Regions from separate parts of the Sphingomonas sp. AC435 genome, predicted to be linked through region 1. Evidence: predicted binding sites of a transcription regulator. Region 1 holds the regulator's gene; each other region holds the start of a gene.

Region 1 (4,833 bases):
GGTGCGCGCACCGCCCAAATGCAGGAATCCGGTCGGCGAAGGCGCGAACCGCGTGACGACGGAGGTGGGTTCGGGCGTGCTGCCCGGAACGGATGTTGCGCTCAAGCGCGCGTGCTCCCAGACTGTGGATCGAATGGCCAGTTCAGCCGCCGCAGCCCCTAGCACGCACCCCGCGCGGCGACAAATTGCGGCTGTGCAACATAGGCTGGAAACGTTGCTGGAGGCCGAGCGCGACCAGCTGGTGTTGTGGCTGCCAGTGATGCTCGGGGCGGGGGTGGCGGCGTGGTTCGTACTGCTTCGGCGGAGCGAGTGGACGGCGGTGCTGCTGGCACTGACGGCGACGGCGTGCCTCGCGGCAGCGTTGGGTCGCGGCGGCAGGGCGAGCAGGGCGGTCGCGGTCGGCGCGCTGGCGATGGCGGTTGGGCTGGCGCTGATATGGTGGCGGGCGGAGCGGGTGGCGGCACCAGTGCTGGCGCGGCCGGCGGTGGCGGCGTTCGACGCCCGCGTCGAGCGGGTCGAGCCGCTGGTGGCACGTGAACTGGTGCGGCTGACGCTGGCGCCGATCGATGCGCCGGCGCTGCCGCGGCGGGTGCGGGTTAATCTTGCTGAAGCGGATGTGCCGGCGGGCCTGACGCGGCGGGCGGTTATCCGATTGCGGGCGAGGCTGCTGCCGCCGCCGGATGCGGCGGTGCCGGGGGCGTACAGCTATGCCCGCGCGGCGTGGTTCGCCGGGGTTGGGGCGACAGGGCGGGGCTTCGCACCGGTGCGGATCGTGTCGCCGGGTGATGTCGAGCTGGGGCTGCGGGCGACGCTGACGCGGCACATCACCGAGCGGGTGGCGGGGAGTGCCGGCGGCGTGGCGGCGGCGCTGGCGACGGGCGATGTCGGCTCGATCGCGGAGGAGGATGCCGAGGCGATGCGCGCGGCGGGGCTGGCGCATCTGTTGTCGGTGAGCGGGTTGCACATTACTGCTGTCGTGGGTGCGACGATGCTGATCGTGATGCGGCTGCTGGCGCTTTGGCCGGCCCTGGCATTGCGGGCGCGGCTGCCGCTCGTCGCCGCTGCGGTGGGGGCCGGGGCGGCGGTCGGGTATACGCTGCTGACGGGGGCGGAGGTGCCGACGATCCGGTCGTGCGTGGCGGCGCTGCTGGTGCTGGCGGCGCTGGCGCTGGGGCGGGAGGCGATGACGCTGCGGCTGGTGGCGGCGGGGGCGATCGTGGTGCTGGTCGCGTGGCCCGAGTCGCTGGCCGGGGCGAGCTTCCAATTGTCGTTTGCCGCCATCACCGCAATCGTGGCGCTGCACGACCATCCGTGGATGCGTGGCTTCGCCGAGGTGCGGGAGGAAGGCCTGCTGCGGCGATGGGGCCGGGGTGCGGTGTTGCTGCTGATGACCGGCATCGTCGTCGAGGCGGCGCTGATGCCGATCGCGGTGTATCACTTCCATCGTGCCGGATTGTACGGGGCGTTGGCCAATATGGTCGCCATCCCGTGGACGACGTTCGTGGTCATGCCGTTGGAGCTGCTGGCGTTGCTGCTGGACGTGGCGGGGCTGGGTGCGCCGGTGTGGTGGCTGGTGGAGCGGGCTTTGTGGGCGCTGCTGTGGCTGGCGCAAATGGTGGCGGCGGCTCCGGGGGCGGTGCGGGCGTGGCCCGTCATGCCGGACGCGGCGTATGCGCTGATCGTCGTCGGCGGGCTGTGGATTGCACTGTGGCGGACGGGGTGGCGGCGCTGGGGTTTGGCGCCGCTGGCCGTCGGTTCCTTGTGGGCGGCGATGACGCCGGCGCCCGATCTGCTGGTGAGCGGGGACGGGGCGGCATGCGGCGGTGCGGACCGAATATGGGGCGATGGCGCTGCTGAGGGAGCGGGCGGGCGAGTATATGCAGAACGTGCTGAGCGAGAATGGCGGTGTGAAGGGTGCGCCGATGACACTCGACGGTTTGCCGGGGGCGGCGTGCAGTGCCGACCTGTGTGCGGTCGATGTTGCCGGGCGGCGGGTGGTGATGACGCGGAGTGCATATCTGGTGCCGGTAAGGGCGCTGATCGCGGCGTGCGCCGGGGCGGATGTGGTGGTGAGCGAGCGGCGCTTGCCGGTCGGGTGTCGGCCGCGGTGGTTGCGGCTGGACCGGGATGTGCTGGCGCGGACCGGGGGTGTTGCCGTCGGGCTGAGCGGGGGGTGGACGGCGACGGTACGGCGGGCCGGGGATGAGCATCCGTGGGTTCTCGCGGCTGGGCAAGAGGATGCGGGGGCGGGGTTCCGTCGTTTCCGACGTTGAGCGTTTTCAGTGCCTTGCGGGATCGGACCGCTGGAAGGTTAGGCTAAGGTTAGTCCAATGCGGCGTTTTGGGCGGTCCGATATCTTGAATGACGCGCTTGCGGCGAGGCCCTCCCCCAGCCCCTCCCCGAGGGAAGGGGAGCAGAATGGCGCAGACGGCTCACTCTTCCGCTATAACGCAGCTCCCCTCTGTAGGACAGCGCCCGCCGCTTCAGTCGTAGCGGCGGAGGATGCCGGACAGCTTGCCCTGGATGCGGACCTGTTGCGGGCTGTAGCGCTGCGGATCGTAGGCGCGGTTGGCGGGGTCCAGGCGGACCATCGCGCCTTCGCGGCGGAAATACTTCAACGTCGCTTCGGCGTCCTCGATCAGCGCCACGACGATCTCGCCGTCGCGGGCGGTTTCGGTGCGGCGGACGAGAGCATAGTCGCCGTCGAGGATACCCGCCTCGACCATCGAGTCACCGGCGACTTCGAGCGCGTAATGCTCGCCCGCGCCGAGCAAGGCGGCGGGAACGGCGAGCATCGAGGAGCCTTCGAACGCCTCGATCGGAACACCGGCGGCGATGCGGCCGTGCAAGGGAATCTCGACCACGTCGTTCGCAGGCTGGCGAAGTGGAGGAAGTGGAGGCGTCGGAGCCTTCGTCTTTGGTGCCTTCTTGGCGTCGGCACGCTCGGGCATGCGCAACACTTCCAGCGCGCGGGCGCGGTTGGGGAGACGGCGGATGAACTGGCGTTCCTCCAGCGCGGAGATCAGGCGGTGAACGCCCGATTTGGACTTCAGGTCGAGTGCATCCTTCATCTCCTCGAACGAGGGAGACACCCCCGTCTCGGCGAGGCGATCGTTGATGAAGCAGATCAGCTCGTGCTGCTTGCGCGTGAGCATCGCGTTTCCCTCCGTCGGAACCCGGCTGTCCTTCAGAACAGACGAGGAACCTATATGGAACGCAAAACTTGCCGTCAAGCGATCCCCAAGATTTGCGCCGAGTCGCCGGCCTTTGCGGGCGGTGCATCGGTCGGCCGGACGATGAGGCAGGTCGAGCGCGCGAGCGTCAGCAGCATCGAACTGTCCTGAATCGTAGAGGCATAGGCACGGCCTTCGCGAATTTCCGCCCGCAGATAGTCGGTGCGCGGGCCGTTCGCGGGCAGGTCCTCGCCCAGCAGCACCGTGCCGGTCTGCGGCAGCGGATCGCGTGCGCCGGCGAGATGCGCGATGAGCGGGCGGACGAACAACGTCGCGGTGACGAAGGCTGACACCGGATTGCCAGGCAGGCCGAGCACCGCCGCATCGCCAAGGCGGCCGGCCATCATCGGCTTGCCGGGCCGCAGCGCTATCCGCCAGAAGTCGATCGTACCGCCCGCCGCCTCCAGCGCGGGGCGGACGAGATCGTGGTCGCCGACCGACGCGCCACCGGTGGTGACGAGCAGGTCGGCCTGGACCGCAGCGAAGGCGTCCCGCAAGGCGTCGAGCCGGTCGGGCAGGATGCCGAGATCGACGATGTCGACGGGCAGGTCCGCGAGCATCGCCGCAAGCATGACGCCGTTCGATTCGGGCAGTTGCGATCCGACCGGCATCGTTCCGGCAGGGACGAGTTCGTCGCCGGTCGCGGCTATCGCGACGCGAATGCGGCGACGGACGGGCAGGGTGGCGAGGCCTCCAGTGGCAGCGACGGCGATACGCGCGGGGGTCAGGCGGTCGCCGGTCGCGATGAGGCGGGTGCCGGTGTGGAAGTCGAGGCCGCGCGCGCGGGTGTTGCGGCCGAGGTGACCGGGGCCTTCGCCGGTCAGCGTCAGGCGGTCGCCGTCGCGGCCGGCCTCTTCCTGGATCAGCACGGTGTCGGCACCGGCAGGCATCGCCGCACCGGTGAAGATGCGCGTGGCCTGATAAGCGTCGACTGTCCCATCGAAGGGGCGGCCCGCGGCGCTTTCGCCGATCACCGTCCAGGGGCCGGGCAGGTCGGCGAAGCGGATCGCATAGCCGTCCATCGCCGACAGGTCCGCCACTGGCTGGGTCCGCGCGGCGAGGATGTCGGCGGCGGCCCATCGGCCAGCGGCGTGCGGGAGCGGCACGTCCTCCGTCGCGACCGGCGGTTTCAGCGCGAACAGGCGGGACTGGGCTTCGGCGACTGGAACGAGCGTCATGCGCGTGCCTTGCCACGCCGGTTGCGCGGCGAACAGGCGTCAGTGCGGAGTGACGCCCATCTCCACTCCCGTTTTGTCGTGGAGCGCGAACCGGTCGACGAGATCGGCGCTGGCGCGGTTATAGCCGATCACCGTCACCTCCGCACCGTCGCGGCGCAGGCGGGCGACGGCCTTGTCGAGCGCGCCAACGGCTGAGATATCCCAGAAATGCGCGGCGGTGACGTCGATCAGGACGTGGGCGGCGGGCTCCGGCATGCGGAAGGCGCGCGTGAAGCGGTCGACCGAGGCGAAGAAGATCTGGCCGGTGACGACATAGGTGGGGACGGTGCCGTCCTGGGTGCGCTCGACTGTGAACATCCGGCGGACCTTATTCGCGAAGAAGATGCCGGACAGCAGCACGCCCGCCAGCACGCCCTGCGCGA
Region 2 (4,833 bases), on a different contig from region 1:
GTCTCCGCCTGATTGAGCAGGAAGCGACCGTCGCCATCCGCGCTGGCGATCAACGCCTCGCGCGCAGCATCGTCGAGCGGCAGCGAGCGCCCCTCCAGGTCCTCGCCCCGCGACAGCAATTGGCCGAGCGCGGCGCGGTCGAGCCGGTGCAGGATCAGCACCTGCGCACGGCTGAGCAGCGCGGCGTTGAGCTCGAACGACGGGTTCTCCGTCGTCGCGCCGACCAGCGTGACGGTGCCGTCCTCCACGAACGGCAGGAAGCCGTCCTGCTGCGCGCGGTTGAACCGGTGGATCTCGTCCACGAACAACAGGGTGCGCTTGCCGGCGCGGGCGTGATCCTTCGCCTCCGCGAAGACGCGCTTGAGGTCGGCGACGCCCGAGAACACGGCGGAAATGCTGGCGAACCGCAGACCCACCGCGTCGGCGAGCAGCCGCGCGATCGTCGTCTTGCCGGTACCGGGTGGACCCCAAAGGATCATCGACGACAGCCTGCCCGCCGCGACCATCCGCCCGATCGCACCGTCGGGGCCGGTCAGATGCTCCTGACCCACGACCTCGTCCAGCGCGCGCGGCCGCAGCCGGTCCGCGAGCGGGGCATCGGCGGCCGGTGCATCGGTGGGGGCGGGGGGCTCGATCCCGGCGAACAGGTCCATTCCGCCGATGTAGGCGCTTCGTATGGCGGCGTCATCCATCGGCTGATCGCCACGCTCTGAAAATATATCTTGAGGCATCTTGTGATCGAGCATTGAAGATATATCTTGGCTGCATCGTAGAGCTAAAAGGAACAACGATGTTTGGAATGAACAAGCGGGGCTGCGGCCCCGATCGAGAGATGCGCGACGGAATGCGGCGCGCGATGCACCACGCCATGCACGGCGGTCGCGGCCCACGTGGCAGCTTCTCGTTCGAATGGACGCCGGGGCACCGGGAAGAAGGACGACCGGGACGCGGTCGTCGCATGTTCGACGGCAGCGAGCTTCGCCTGATCCTGTTGAAGCTGATCGCGGACGAACCGAGCCACGGTTACGACCTGATTCGCCGGATCGAGGCGCTGACCGGCGGTGCCTATGCTCCCAGCCCGGGCGTGGTCTATCCGACGCTGACGCTGCTGGACGAGATGGGCCAGATCGGGGAGCAGCAGGCAGAGGGCACCAAGAAGCGCTTCGCCGCCACCGACGACGGGCGCGCACATCTGGCGGAACGCGAGGAGGAGGTTGCGGCGCTGATGCAGCGTCTGACCGCGATCGGCGAGCAGAGCGAGCGGACCGATCGCGAACAGGCCCGTCGTGCGATGTGGAATCTGGGGCAGGCGGTGCGCGGCCGGTTGAAGCGCGGCGACGTGTCGGAAGAGACGTTGCATGAGGTGGTCGGTCTGATCGACGAACTCGCCCAGAAGATCGAGCGCCTGAAATGAGTGTGTCCGTAGCCCGCGTGCCGACACCATCGGCCAGCCGCTATCTCCAGCAGCTTGCCAAGCACTGGAGCCACAAGATGACCGTGTCCTTCACCGAGGAGGAGGGCACGATCGACTTCCCGAACGGATCGAAGCTGGAGATGCGAGCCGATCCGGAGACGCTCGACATCCTGTTGACCGTGCCGGAGGGCGAGGATGCCCCCCGCATGCGCGAGGTGGTCGCAAGCCACCTCGACCGCTTCGCCTTTCGCGAGGCGCCGCTGACCTTCGACTGGCGGGCGGGGGAGTAGCGGCCATCGTGCTCCCGCGCAGGCGGGAGCCCATTGGTGCGGAGCCGGCTGTTGTCCTGCTTGGCCACCGGGTTCCCGCTGTCGCGGCAACACGAGCCAGATCTTCGGATTACCCCTTCAGCGCCAGATACGTATCCAGCACCGCCTGATTGATCGCGTCCCAGCGATAGCCCGCCGCCCTGGCATGCCCCGCCTCACCCATCGATCGGCGCAGGGCGGGATCGCCGGCGATCCGCGCGATCGCGTCGGCATAGGCGGCGGGATCGCGCGGCGAGACGAGGAAGCCGGTAATGCCTTCCTCGACCAGATCGGTCGTTCCGGTCGCGCGCGCCGCAACCACGGGCACGGCCGCGGCCATCGCCTCCAGCGTGACGTTGCCGAACGTCTCTGTCACCGACGGGTTGAAGAAGGTGTCGAGCGAGGCGACCGCGCGGCCGAGCCCGTCGCCGCGCTGGAAACCGGCGAAGGCGGCGTCCGGCACTTCCTTCGCGAACCAGTCGCGCGCGGGGCCGTCGCCGATCACCACCACGCAGTGGCGCACGTTGCGCTCGGTCAGCGCGCGCGCGATGTCGGCGAAGACGTCGAGTCCCTTTTCCTTCACCAGCCGCCCGACGAAGCCCACGGCGAACTCGTCGTCGCCCACGCCCAGCGACCTACGCCACGCCATATCCCGGCGCGCTGGCGAAAAGCGGTCGTGATTGACGCCGCGCGACCAGATGCCGATCGGCGTCGTCACGCCCCAGCCGCGCAGCACCTGCGCCATGCTGTCGCCGGGCACCAGCACGGTATCGACCCGCCCGTAGAAACGCGCGAGCAGCCGCTCCAGCGGCCGCTCCAGCGCCGACAGATGATAGTAGCGCAGATACGTCTCGAACCGGGTGTGCAGCGAGGCCACGGTGGTGATGCCGTGGGCGCGCGCCCAACTGATCGCGCGGTGACCGAGGATGTCGGGGGCGGAGACGTGCACGACATTGGGGGCGAATGCCTCCAGATCGCGGCGTACCTTCGCAGGCAAACCGCGCGCGATCCGGTATTCGCCGCGTCCGCCGGGGATCGGCACCGCCGGCACGTCGACCAGATCGCCGGTGGCGGGAAAAGCGGGCTGCGGTACGGTCGGCGAATAGACGCGCACCGTGACACCCTGCGCCAGCAGATGTCCCACCAGCAGGTTCAGCGCCTGGTTAGCCCCATCGCGCACGTAATTGTAATTGCCGCTGAAGAGCGCGACGCGAAGGTCCTTCGGCTGCATGGTGGCGGGGCCATAGCGGGGGTTGCGGCGATTGACCATCCGCAGCCCCTGTCGATGTCGGCGGCGAGCGATTGTGTTCCCGTCCCGTTCCGCTATGTACGATGCATGGGGAAGCTCCAGAAACGCTATGTGTGTCAGGCCTGCGGCTCGGTCGCGTCCCGGTGGCAGGGGCAGTGCGCCGACTGCGCCGAGTGGAACACGCTGGTCGAGGAAGCGCCGGCGGTCGTCACGCCGTTCCACGCCAAGCACAATCTTCAGGGCGGCGGGCGGTCAATCGTGCTGACCGCGCTCGACGCCGATGTCGCGCTTCCGGCGCGCCTGCCCAGCGGCGTAGCCGAGTTCGACCGGGCGCTGGGCGGCGGCTTCGTCGAGGGATCGGCGACGCTGATCGGCGGCGATCCCGGCATCGGCAAATCGACGCTGTTGCTTCAGGCGGCGGCAAAGATGGCACTCGCCGGGCATAGTGTCGCCTATGTCTCGGGCGAGGAAGCCGCGGATCAGGTCCGGCTCCGTGCGCGCCGATTGGGTCTGGGCTCCGCACCGGTGCAACTCGCGGCCGCGACCTCGACGCGCGATATCCTGACGACGCTGTCGCAGGGGGCGCCGCCGACCCTGCTGGTGATCGACTCGATCCAGACCATGCACAGCGACCTGATCGAAGGCGCGCCGGGCACCGTCAGTCAGGTGCGGGCGTCCGCGCAGGAACTGATCCGCTTCGCCAAGGAGCGCGGCACGGCTTTGGTACTGGTCGGGCATGTGACGAAGGACGGCAGCATCGCCGGTCCGCGCGTGCTTGAGCATATGGTCGACACCGTGCTCGCGTTCGAGGGCGAACGGTCGCACCAGTATCGTATCCTGCGCGCGATCAAAAACCGCTTCGGCGGCACCGACGAGATCGGCGTATTCTCGATGCAGACCGAGGGACTTGCGGAGGTCGCAAATCCGTCCGCGCTGTTCCTGACCCAGCGCGAGGAGGGGATGACGGGCGCGACGGTGTTCCCAGCGCTGGAGGGAACGCGGCCGGTGCTGGTCGAGATCCAGGCGCTGACGGTTCGCCTCGCCAGCGGCGCGACGCCGCGGCGGGCGGTGGTCGGCTGGGATTCGGGACGGCTGGCGATGATCCTCGCGGTGCTGGAGGCGCGGTGCGGGCTCAGCTTCTCGTCGGCGGAAGTGTATCTGAACATCGCCGGCGGCTACCGCGTGCAGGATCCCGCCGCCGACATGGCGGTCGCCGCCGCGCTCGTTTCCGCGATGAGCGAACGGCCGGTGCCCGCCGACGCGGTGGCGTTCGGGGAAGTCGCGTTGTCCGGAGAGATCAGGCCCGTCGCGCACGGCCCGTTGCGCCTGAAGGAGGCCGCGAAGCTCGGGTTCGAGCGGGCGCTGGTGCCCTCGGCGATGGCAAAGGACGACGGGCCGCTGCGCCTGTCCGGCTTCCGCACGCTGGCGCAGTTCGTGGATCACATGCTGGGGCGCGGGTAGGGAACGATCGACCCTCACGATCGGCGTCGGCATTGCGGCCTCTCCTCGTCGCGCCGAACGTGTTTGGAGGCGACGCTATGGTAACCCCTGAGCCTTGCGCCTCTTGCCGATCGAATCGGAAGTGGACGGACCCCGGAATTCCTCGATAGCTGTCCCCTTCGAACAGGGACAACGGCCTTACCCGACTTCGCTTGTACCCCCGGCCGGAGCGTCGGTCCGTATTGGGCACTGTAACGTTAGATCGACGCTCAACGGCTTCCGTCCCTGACCCTAAAGGGGAGGTGCAGATAACGCCGCCGAGCGATGGCGCACGCACACCGCCGCCAGAGGTGGCCTTGCGCATGCCCAGCAAATCGTGTCTCGACTGGGCGCGTTACGAACGCTTTGAGTCTGCCGCATGA
Region 3 (4,833 bases), on a different contig from region 1:
GGGCGGCGGCGCTTGTACAATACGGCCTGATCGACCGTGACGAGACCGGCTTCGGGCTCACCGCCGATGGGCGCTCCAAGATGGTCCAGACGCTTCGAGCCGTGGTGGACAGCCAGAGCCATGCGGACGCCGTGACGGTGTAGCAGACCTCACCCCCTCACCTGCCTCACCAGCCGCCATTGCTCCAGATAGTCGACGCACGGGCTTCGCAGTGACGATTGCAGCCGCCTCGACCTTCAGTGCCGATCAGGCCTCCTTAGAACGACGTCCGACACGATCGTCCTCGCTTTGCAGCGCAGCGGCGTGCTGACGGTCGAAGTCATCCGACATGGCCTCGTAGGCCGCACTGGCCTGCGGGTCGCTATCAGGCGTGATGAGCTCGCGGACACTCTTCGCCAGCTCGCCGAGCTCAGCGCTCCGATCGCGCCGTTCGCCACCCACTGTTTTCATTCGCCTGCCCCCTGCACAACCGGAAAATACCGCACCTTCCGGCTTCCGAACCACAATTCCGTCGCGTGTAATTGGGTATGTTGGCCAACTACCCGTACCGCCGTATCTTCGTCAGGGCAGTCGAGGTCCATCGCACGCGAGACGCGATCGTCAGGGCCCAAGAAGTACAGCCGGTAGTGCGCCACGCGTCATCTCCGGGCCACCAAACGAGCGATATGGCCGAGTCGGACCCTAGCACTTTGCCAGGCGGGCAAGCGCATGAAATAGTCGTCAGCCTCATCCACTTGTCGCCAAGCGAGCACCCCCAAGGCTGTGAGGCACATGGTGCTCAGCCTGGCGCCATCGACTGACATACGACGCTGGGCGGCAATCCAGTAGCCTCGCAGGCCTTCATCATCGCAGCGAAGGTGGCGGTCCGTAGGTCCTCGACGACCTGGTTGCGAACAGTCAGGAACCAAGCCCCATCCCGCTCCACGAAATGCTCCGCCATCTCCTCCACTAGGTGCTTGTTGACCGACATGGAGAACGCGAGGCCTTGCGGGGTCTCATGCTCGTTCCAGACGACGATGAGTGGCAGGACGGGTGATCGGGCCTCGAAGTCCGCCTCCGACGTAACGTCCGTCCTGTAATGCGGATCGAGACCATGCGTCTTGGTAAGGCTAGCGATCACGAGGCCGCGTAGGGTGTCCTCAAGGTCCTTATCGACCAACTCAGGACCGGCATCGGCCTTGCGCCTCTTCAACCATCCGAACATCGCTAACGCCTTCCGAGCGTCGGGTGGTCGACGTTGAGGGCGCTATGGACAGTATGGCCGGAAAGGCAACAGCTCGGCCCGTGCTCTCACCCCCTCGCCTGCCTCACCAGCCGCCTACGCTCCCAATCGTCGACCGCACGGTCCCACTCGGACTGATCGATCCCAGCGGGCTTCCAGGGCACTTCGCCACCGTTCCGGACGAAGCGCGGCTTAGGGGGCGCTGGGTCACTCGGAGGCGGCTCCGTCACGAGCCACGACACCTTGGGCCCCCTCGCCCCGCACTGACACCTCAGCCTCCGTGCGAACTGAGGCCACGAGCTGTCCCACCTCTTGCGAGCGAAATGGGCCCCCAGCTCTCCGGGCGAGAACAGGGCTACTCGGAAGCACGAGCGACACTCAGCCCGGATGGAGCCGCCATGCCGCACCACGTCCGCGAGGTCGCGTGGAGCTTGAACCATCGCGCGTCAAAGGAGCGGCAGGGTCAGTTGGTCGCGATCGGTCCGTAGGGGCTGATACAGGGCCGAGTAGACGTGGTTGGCGACCTCAAGGCACCCGTCTTCCCGAAGCTGCTGTGTGGGCGCTGTGAGGGCCTTGATGGCCCATGTGGGCGTCGTCTGGATAGCTTGGGCGATTGCGTCTGGCGTGATGGTCATGGTCGAGTCTCCGTCCGCGCTTGTAGAACGAATGGAGAACGGACCTCAAGCCGGATCGTTGCCCCCGCCCTTTGCCGAGGCTAGGGACAACGATGACGCAATCTGTTGAAAGGCCACTATGCCCACGCCCAGTCAATTTGATGCTTTCTTCGCTGGCGTCGACAAGACGATCGCCGATGATGAGGCGCGAGCGCTGCAAATTGAAAACGGCGCCCCTTCGAGGGCCGCGTTCCTTGAACAAGCCATCAAAGATGCATCAGAGGCCGCAGAAAAGTATCGCCAAGAAGTTGAGAAGCGCGGCATCACGATGCGAGTATCGCTGGGAGCGACAGGTATCGGCGTCACGATGGTCCATAAGAACGGGCGGGAGCGCACTCTTCACATGAGCAAGGCTATAACAAGCGACAACCTTGAGATTTGGACCGATCAGCCAAACCGTGACAAGCCGAATTTTCGTTCAACTGACGGCCTCTCGTATCGCGAGGGGAACTACTCAAAAGACGTTTTCGTAGAGAAGCTTCAAAAGCTGATAAGCGATCATCTGTTTGAAGGAAAATTTCATCAAGGTCACGTTTGACCGCGCTTTTTACATCCGAGGAGAGAACCGCGCATGCCCGTTATCCGGCTTGAGTCTCATGAATGGCGGTATGATGAGGCCGATCGGCTTGGCCCACCTGGGGGCTTCGGCGAGGTATTCAGCGGAACTGGTGCGATTGGCGATGTAGCGATAAAGCGGCTTAAACTGACTGCTGGTGCCGCAGCTCATCGGGAAATGAAAATAGGGGAGGCGCTTGCGGTTAAGAGCTTCCGCCATGTCGTTCCAGTTTACGACTTCGGCCTCGATGCAAACGGCGCTGGCTATCACTTGGTGATGCCTAAGTGCGATTACAGCCTGCATGATTACCTTGTATCCAAAGGAAGCCTTACATGGGCCGAGGCTAAGCCGATCATAGTTGAAATAATTTCGGGCCTTCAGGAGGTTCCGAGTATTGTGCATCGTGATCTTAAGCCAGGCAACGTCCTCTTCCGGGAAGGGCGATGGCAGATTGCCGACTTTGGTATAGCTAAGTTCGTGGAAGACTCCACGTCGGTAGACACCCTTCGACGCTCTTTGACGCCAACCTATGCTGCTCCTGAACAGTGGCTTGGAGAGCGCCCAACCGGTGCCACGGACGTGTACGCTCTCGCATGTATCATCTACACTCTGTTGACAGGCAACCCGCCATTCACTGGTGACGTCGATGACGTTCGCGAAGGCCACCTACACCGCGCACCCCCGAGCATTAAGGATATTGATGCTCGGTTAGGAGGGCTGCTCAACCACATGCTGAGGAAGACGCAAGCCGTGCGTCCGGGCCTTGATCGCGTTGGAGCCTTGATCGACTTGACCGACAACGCTCTGCCGGCCGCCGGCCCTCGCGCAGCACTGGCAGCAGCAGGGAACGCAATCGCAGAGGCTGCGGCAACTGCTGAGGCTGCACACGCAGCTGAAGTAACGGCTGCCGCAGAATGGCGAGCGATTGGCATTGAGGGCGCAAACGACCTCACGGCCATCATGGAGCAACTCAAGAGCGCCATTGTTGCCGACGCCCCGAATACCAGCGTTGGATCGCGAGCATTGCGGCTTGGCCCTGCGTCTCTGTCGTGGGACTCGCCAGTGCCGATAGATCGTCGAGCTGCCGCACGCCCTGGAAGCCCGACGCGGGGTGATTGGGAGGTTGCAGCCTATTCCGGCGTGGCGTTAGGATGTTTGTTGAACCGGGTTAGTTATCACGATCCAGAGACTTACACCTTCTCGGCCGTGTTGGCATTCGCGAGGACACCCGAAGATAACGAGTTCCGCTGGCGCGAGGTTTCATTCTATCGGCAATTTTCGGCTGGGATGAACGACTCGCCAACTGCCATTCCGCCAACGCAGGAGACGTTCTACTCTGCAATGCAGCCTATAATGGGTGGCTTCGCCATCGCTCATGGACCCTTCACTATCGATGCTGAGGACATATCCTTCTTCATCAATCGTTGGACGGGACTATTTGCAAAAGCTGCGGGAGGCGAGCTCAGGCCGCCGAACCAGCTTCCTCTGAGCGAGAGGTTCTTTGAATGATGCTTTTCGGGCGTGGCGGCCTAGCTCGGTGCGATTGCTATTCGTCCTGCTGAGCTGCTCCCCGCCCGATCTATTCTAAATCGCTCCAGACGAACCCACCGTCCGGAAGCGGATCGAACGACACCGCCCGCCTAGCGAAGAAGAAGTGGTGCACTTCCACGTCCATCGCGTCCAACGCGTCCTGTACGCCCTCATCGGTTAAGGCGCGGGCCAGTACCGTCTTGTGGAGCCCGATCGCCTCGCGAAGCTCTTTCTTCTGCACGATCACGCTTGCGCTCTCCGCGAAGCGTCCGGCCAGGTAGCGGACGACATCACCACTCCGCCCCGGAAGCTCCTCACGCTCGACAGGCTCCCATTCCCGCCGCTGATGGCCGGGGAAGCACCGTTCCAATATCGCGTCCAGTCCGGGCAGGCTGGAGATGCAGAGGTGAACCCTGCACTGCCCCGCGATGCCGTTAAGGGCCTGACGGGCACTGGAGCGGCATACAGCCTGGAGGAGATGATGGGCCACCTCGCCCGCTTGGAGCGCCCCACGCTCCTCCTGTGTCAGCTCCGGGCTCGTGCCATCACCCACTGCCGCAGCCGCCGCCGCTACGTAGCCATGAGCCCCGTAGTTGGGATAGCCGACGATGATGACGTTCCGGATGTAGGCGTATAGGTTCGTCCCGTGGTGCCTACCCCAGGTGAGCCCGTGGAGGCGACTTGCGACGTCAGGCCCGACTAGCCCGTGTATCTCATCAAGAAGGTCAGCACCGCCCTCTTTGTAGTGGACGATGAGCCACTCTTCGCCTGGGCGCTCGCCAACCTTCTCCGCTACGGCCTTCGCAATGTCGCGGCGTGCCGTGGGGTCCTTTAAGGTCCACTTGCCCGAC
Region 4 (4,833 bases), on a different contig from region 1:
TGCAGCCAGAAACGATAGCGCAGCACGGCATCGCGGTGTGCGGGCGGGCCGAGGCGGCCGTCCGCCTTTTCGACCAGATATTCAACGATCGCGCCGGTTTCCGCGACCACGACTCCGTCGTCCTCGATCACCGGCGACTTGCCGAGCGGGTGGACGCGGCGGAGTTCGGGCGGGGCGAGCATCGTCTTGGGATCGCGGGCGTAGCGCTTCACCTCGTAGGGGAGGCCAAGCTCCTCGAGCATCCAGAGGATGCGCTGCGATCGGGAATTTTCGAGGTGGTGGACGATGATGGTCATGATGGCTCCCCTGCCTGTGCGCGCCAGATCCATGCCGATGCTGGCAGGACGACGCGGTTGTCGAGGACGTAACGCGCGAGGGCGTCGGACAGACGCGCGAGCAGGCGGTCGCGGTCGGCGGGGCCGGCGTCGGCGATGCTGCGCGAGAGGGGGCCGATGCGCGTGAGGAAGGACGTTGCGTCGGCGACGGGGTCTTCGCCCTCGCCCGCGACATAGTCGAAGTCGATCGACGCGGCGGTAACTGCGCTCCAGCCCGTCCGGGTCAGCAAGTCGTAGACGAACTCCATGTTCGCAAAGGCGAACGGACCGCGTGCGTAGCCGGCGGGATCGGAAAGGGCTTCGCCGGTGACCTGCTCGACCAGCGCGGCGGCGAAAGCGTTGCGGGAGCGGTCGCGAAAGCAGGAGAAAACGAGTGGCGCGCCGGGGTTTGCGGCTTGTCGGAGGCGGGTGAAGGCGGCGGCGGGGTCGGCGAAGAACATGACGCCGTGGCGGGAGTAGAGGAGGTCGAACCCGCCCGGCAGCGGATCGGTCGCGGCGTCGGCGACGTGGAAGGTGGCGGTGCGGACCCGAGCTTTGGCGATGGCGATCAGCGGTTCGGACAGGTCGATGCCGGTGATGCGGAGCTCCGGGCGGGCGGCGGCGATCGTGGCGCTGGTGGCCCCTGCCCCACAACCGATATCGAGGGCGGTGCCCGTTGCCGGGGCCGCAGCGAGGACAGCGGCATCAAGGTGGCGGGCGAGGTCGGCGAGACTGCGATCGGTGCGGCGATGCTCGGCGGCCCAGATGTCGCCGACGCGGGTTTGCCAGTCGGTGGTCGTGGTCATCGGGCGGGCCTTTGTCGGGGGCTGGGATGAACCGTCGCGTCGCGCCGCTGCTCGCGGCGACGGTGGAAGGGGGATAGTTCGTTATGCCGGGCGTGTTCCGGCATCTACCGCGCCCCGCGATTCGATACATGTCGCCTGCGGGACCGTGGATGCCGGGACGAGCCCGGTATGACGGTGGAGGAGAAGGTTGAACGGCGGCTGGGCGCACGTTCGGCTCTTTCCGGCACTGGGCCCCCGCCTGCGCGGAGCACGGCGGGGTGCGGGGCGTGGCACCGAAGTGGAGGAAGTGGCGGCGTCGGCGGGATCCTCCACTTCGCTCCAAAAAAAAAGGGGCCGCCGTTGCCGGCAGCCCCCCGATCGACACGCGACGAGCGTGGCAGGATCAAATGTCGTCGTCCTCTCCGGGACCGACCATCAGCTCCTCGGCGACCTTGTCGGTGCGCTGGCGGATCGCCTTTTCGAGGCGGGCGGCGAGTTCCGGATTGTCGCGGAGGTAGGTCTTGGCATTCTCGCGACCCTGACCGATACGGATCGAGTCGTAGCTGAACCACGAACCCGACTTCTCGACGAGGCCGGCCTTCACGCCAAGATCGAGGATCTCGCCGATCTTGGAGATGCCCTCGCCGTACATGATGTCGAATTCGACCTGCTTGAACGGCGGCGCGACCTTGTTCTTCACCACCTTCACGCGCGTGGCGTTGCCGACGATGTCTTCCTTGTCCTTGATCTGCCCGGTGCGACGGATGTCGAGGCGGACCGAGGCGTAGAACTTCAAGGCGTTGCCGCCCGTCGTCGTCTCCGGATTGCCGTACATCACGCCGATCTTCATGCGCAGCTGGTTGATGAAAATGACCATGCAGCGCGAGCGGCTGATCGAGCCGGTGAGCTTGCGCAGCGATTGCGACATCAGGCGGGCCTGAAGGCCGACATGGCTGTCACCCATTTCGCCCTCGATCTCCGCGCGCGGCACGAGTGCGGCGACCGAGTCGACGACGAGCACGTCGATCGCGTTGGAGCGGACGAGCGTGTCGACGATCTCCAGCGCCTGCTCACCGGTATCCGGCTGCGACACGATCAGCTCGTCGATGTTGACGCCCAGCTTCTTGGCGTAAACCGGGTCGAGCGCGTGTTCCGCATCGACGAAAGCGGCGGTGCCACCACCGCGCTGCGCCTCGGCAATGACATGCAGCGCAAGCGTGGTCTTGCCCGAGGATTCAGGGCCATAGACCTCGATCACGCGGCCGCGAGGCAGGCCGCCGACGCCGAGGGCGATGTCGAGGCCGAGCGAGCCGGTGGAGATCGTTTCGACCTGCATCGTCTCTTTCGAGCCGAGCCTCATCGCGGAGCCCTTGCCGAAGGCACGGTCGATCTGGGCCAGCGCGGCGTCGAGCGCCTTCTGCCGGTCTGCGTTAGCGGTTGCCATGCCGGTATCGATCACTTTCAGATTGGCGGCCATCAGGGGCTCCCATCGCTAGAGCAAGCGCGTGGCGGGGGCAACGCGTCTGGTTCCATGTATATGGTTTGTTCTCGTGGAACAAGATAGGAACTCGAAGAAGTTTCGTTTGTGCGACGCGGATAAGACAGGAAGGAATTTGTTTGTGGACTGCGCGTGGCTCGTTCTCCGCGTTATCGCGGCGTGGCTTTTCAGGTCATGAACGAGGCGAGCGACCACCAGCCTCTCGCAGCGGCCGCAGTGGCGGCGGTGTCGCGGGCTTCGGGCGTGTCGAACAGCGCGAAGCAGGTGGCGCCGGACCCGGACATGCGCGACAGGATTGCGCCGGGAGCGGCGTCGAGCAGTCTGCGGACTTCCCCGATGACGGGGGCGAGCGACCGGGCTGGGGATTCCAGGTCGTTGCGGGCGGCGCGGGCGCGATCGAGCAACGGCCCCTCCCCCAGCGCGCCGCGATCGATGCCGTCCCAGCCGGCGAAGACCGCGGCGGTGGAGACGGCGACGTTCGGGTTGACGAGCAGCAGCGGCGTGCCGGGCGCGCCCTCGATCGGGACCAGCGCCTCGCCTTTGCCGGTGCCGAGCGTGGTGCGGCCGAGCAGGCAGGCGGGCACGTCTGCGCCGAGATGTTCGGCGGTCGCGAACAGCGCGGGGGCGTGCGGGTCGATGCCGGTCAAGCGGGCCAGCGCGCGCAACGTCGCGGCGGCGTCCGCCGAACCGCCGCCGATGCCGGACGCGACGGGGAGGTTCTTCGTGAGCGTGATCGCGACGGGGGGCGTGGGCTGGTGGTGGCGGAAGGCGTCGCGGGCGTCGGTCACGAGGTTGGGGGGCGTCTTTCTATTCCCCGAGGGGGACCGAAGCGCCTGGGCGAAGGGGCCGGTGATGTCGAACCGGTCCTCGGCCGCTTCCTCGACGGTGATCGTGTCGCCGTCGGCGGCGAAGGCGAAGAGGGTTTCGAGTTCGTGATAGCCGTCCGGCCGGCGGCGGCGGACGTGGAGCGCGAGGTTGATCTTGGCGGGGGCGGTTTCGACGATCATCGCGCGGGTGATGCGGCAGGGGCGGTTCGGGGGCAAGACTGGCTTGGGTAGGCTGGAAGTTGGTGTTTGTCAGGATCCAGACCACATGCTCTGCGTCAACCCTGTCGCACTCCACACCCGACCCACCCCGGCGAAGGCCCGGGGGTAAAGTTCCGCGCCGCTCGTGAGGCTCAGAGCCTTTGCTGCAACTGGACCCCGGCCTCCGCCGGGGTGGGACAGTGAAGTGGACAGATTTATGTTCAGCAAGATAGCCTTGGGCCCCCGCCTGCGCGGGGCCCGGGTAGTGAAATCAAGCGGCTAACGGGCCGCCGGTCCGTTCTCGATCTTGGCTGTGAGCCGGCCGAGCGTGCGCGGTTCGGCGACGATTGCGGCGGCGCGCCAGGCGTAGCGCGCTTCGTAGCGGCGGCCGGTTGCCCAATAGGCGTCGCCGAGATGGTCGGCGATGTCGGCATCGGCCGGGCTGTCCCGGGCGGCGCGTTCCAGCAGCGGCAGCGCGCGGGCGGTGTCGCCGGCGCGAAGATAGGCCCAGCCGAGCGAGTCGGTGATGGCGGCGTCGTCGGGTTCGAGCGAATGCGCCTTTTCGAGCATCCTGGTGGCGGCGGCCACGTCCTCGCCGCGATCGACGAGGCCGTAGCCGAGGAAGTTGAGGACGAGCGGCTGGTCCGGCGCGAGGGCGACCGCACGGCGCAGGGCGCGGCGCGCGTCCTTCCAGCGGTCCGCAGCGTCGAGCGCGGTGGCGTAACGGAGCCACGCGTTCCAGCGTTTGGCGATGCGCGGGTCGTCCAGCACGCGGGCGTAGATCGGCGCGGCCTCCGCGGGGCGATCCGCCTCGACCAGCAGGTCGGCGAGGCGGACGCGGTCGACGAAGGTCGCGTCGGGTGCGGCGGCGCGGGTGCGGGCCACGGCGAGCGCCTCGGGCTTGCGGTCGCTGCCGTCGAGCAGCGCGATCCGGGCCTCCAGCATGTCGCTCGCCAACGGATCGTCGGCGGGGATCGCGGCGAGGTTCGCCAGCGCCGCATCGGAGTCGCCGGCGCGGGCCAGCTGGTTGGCGAGGATCAGCCGCGCGCGGGCATATCGCGGATCGGCATCGAGCGCGGCGCGGGCGAGCGAAAGGGACAGGGTGCTGGCCTGTTCGCCGCGGCCGAGTTCTTCGGCGAGACGCAGGAACAGGCGCGAGACACCGAACGCTGGAGATGCACGCTGGCCGGCGGGGAGCGACTGGCCCGACC

Evidence for each region. The regulator LexA, encoded in region 1, represses DNA repair genes until DNA is damaged. The targets are predictions, from matches to a motif close to GTTCCNCNCTTGTTCT.
Region 2: a site for LexA is predicted at 3,029-3,044, ahead of radA (DNA repair protein RadA). Genes of this name have one in related genera too.
Region 3: a site for LexA is predicted at 1,882-1,897, ahead of AC0CH8_RS11380 (DUF6771 family protein). Genes of this name have one in related genera too.
Region 4: a site for LexA is predicted at 2,652-2,667, ahead of recA (recombinase RecA). Genes of this name have one in related genera too.

The regions. Positions count from the first base shown of each region.
Region 1 covers NZ_CEEDCJ010000002.1:1,213-6,045, reverse strand. The annotation lists gene gltX (glutamate--tRNA ligase) at 1-105, opposite strand, end outside; gene AC0CH8_RS03655 (ComEC/Rec2 family competence protein) at 194-2,206, shown strand; gene lexA (transcriptional repressor LexA) at 2,484-3,155, opposite strand; gene AC0CH8_RS03645 (molybdopterin molybdotransferase MoeA) at 3,230-4,411, opposite strand; gene AC0CH8_RS03640 (SulP family inorganic anion transporter) at 4,451-4,833, opposite strand, start outside.
Region 2 covers NZ_CEEDCJ010000004.1:476,553-481,385, reverse strand. The annotation lists gene AC0CH8_RS11340 (replication-associated recombination protein A) at 1-653, opposite strand, end outside; gene AC0CH8_RS11335 (PadR family transcriptional regulator) at 800-1,414, shown strand; gene AC0CH8_RS11330 (DUF2218 domain-containing protein) at 1,411-1,704, shown strand; gene AC0CH8_RS11325 (glycosyltransferase family 4 protein) at 1,814-2,953, opposite strand; gene radA (DNA repair protein RadA) at 3,059-4,432, shown strand; gene AC0CH8_RS11315 (CvpA family protein) at 4,830-4,833, shown strand, end outside.
Region 3 covers NZ_CEEDCJ010000004.1:485,675-490,507, forward strand. The annotation lists gene AC0CH8_RS11365 (hypothetical protein) at 1-143, shown strand, start outside; gene AC0CH8_RS11370 (hypothetical protein) at 247-450, opposite strand; gene AC0CH8_RS11375 (hypothetical protein) at 779-1,204, opposite strand; gene AC0CH8_RS11380 (DUF6771 family protein) at 1,669-1,857, opposite strand; gene AC0CH8_RS11385 (hypothetical protein) at 1,976-2,434, shown strand; gene AC0CH8_RS11390 (serine/threonine-protein kinase) at 2,468-3,961, shown strand; gene AC0CH8_RS11395 (hypothetical protein) at 4,032-4,833, opposite strand, start outside.
Region 4 covers NZ_CEEDCJ010000004.1:392,752-397,584, forward strand. The annotation lists gene AC0CH8_RS10895 (glutathione S-transferase family protein) at 1-296, opposite strand, end outside; gene AC0CH8_RS10900 (class I SAM-dependent methyltransferase) at 293-1,120, opposite strand; gene recA (recombinase RecA) at 1,503-2,576, opposite strand; gene AC0CH8_RS10910 (4-(cytidine 5'-diphospho)-2-C-methyl-D-erythritol kinase) at 2,765-3,604, opposite strand; gene AC0CH8_RS10915 (tetratricopeptide repeat protein) at 3,902-4,833, opposite strand, start outside.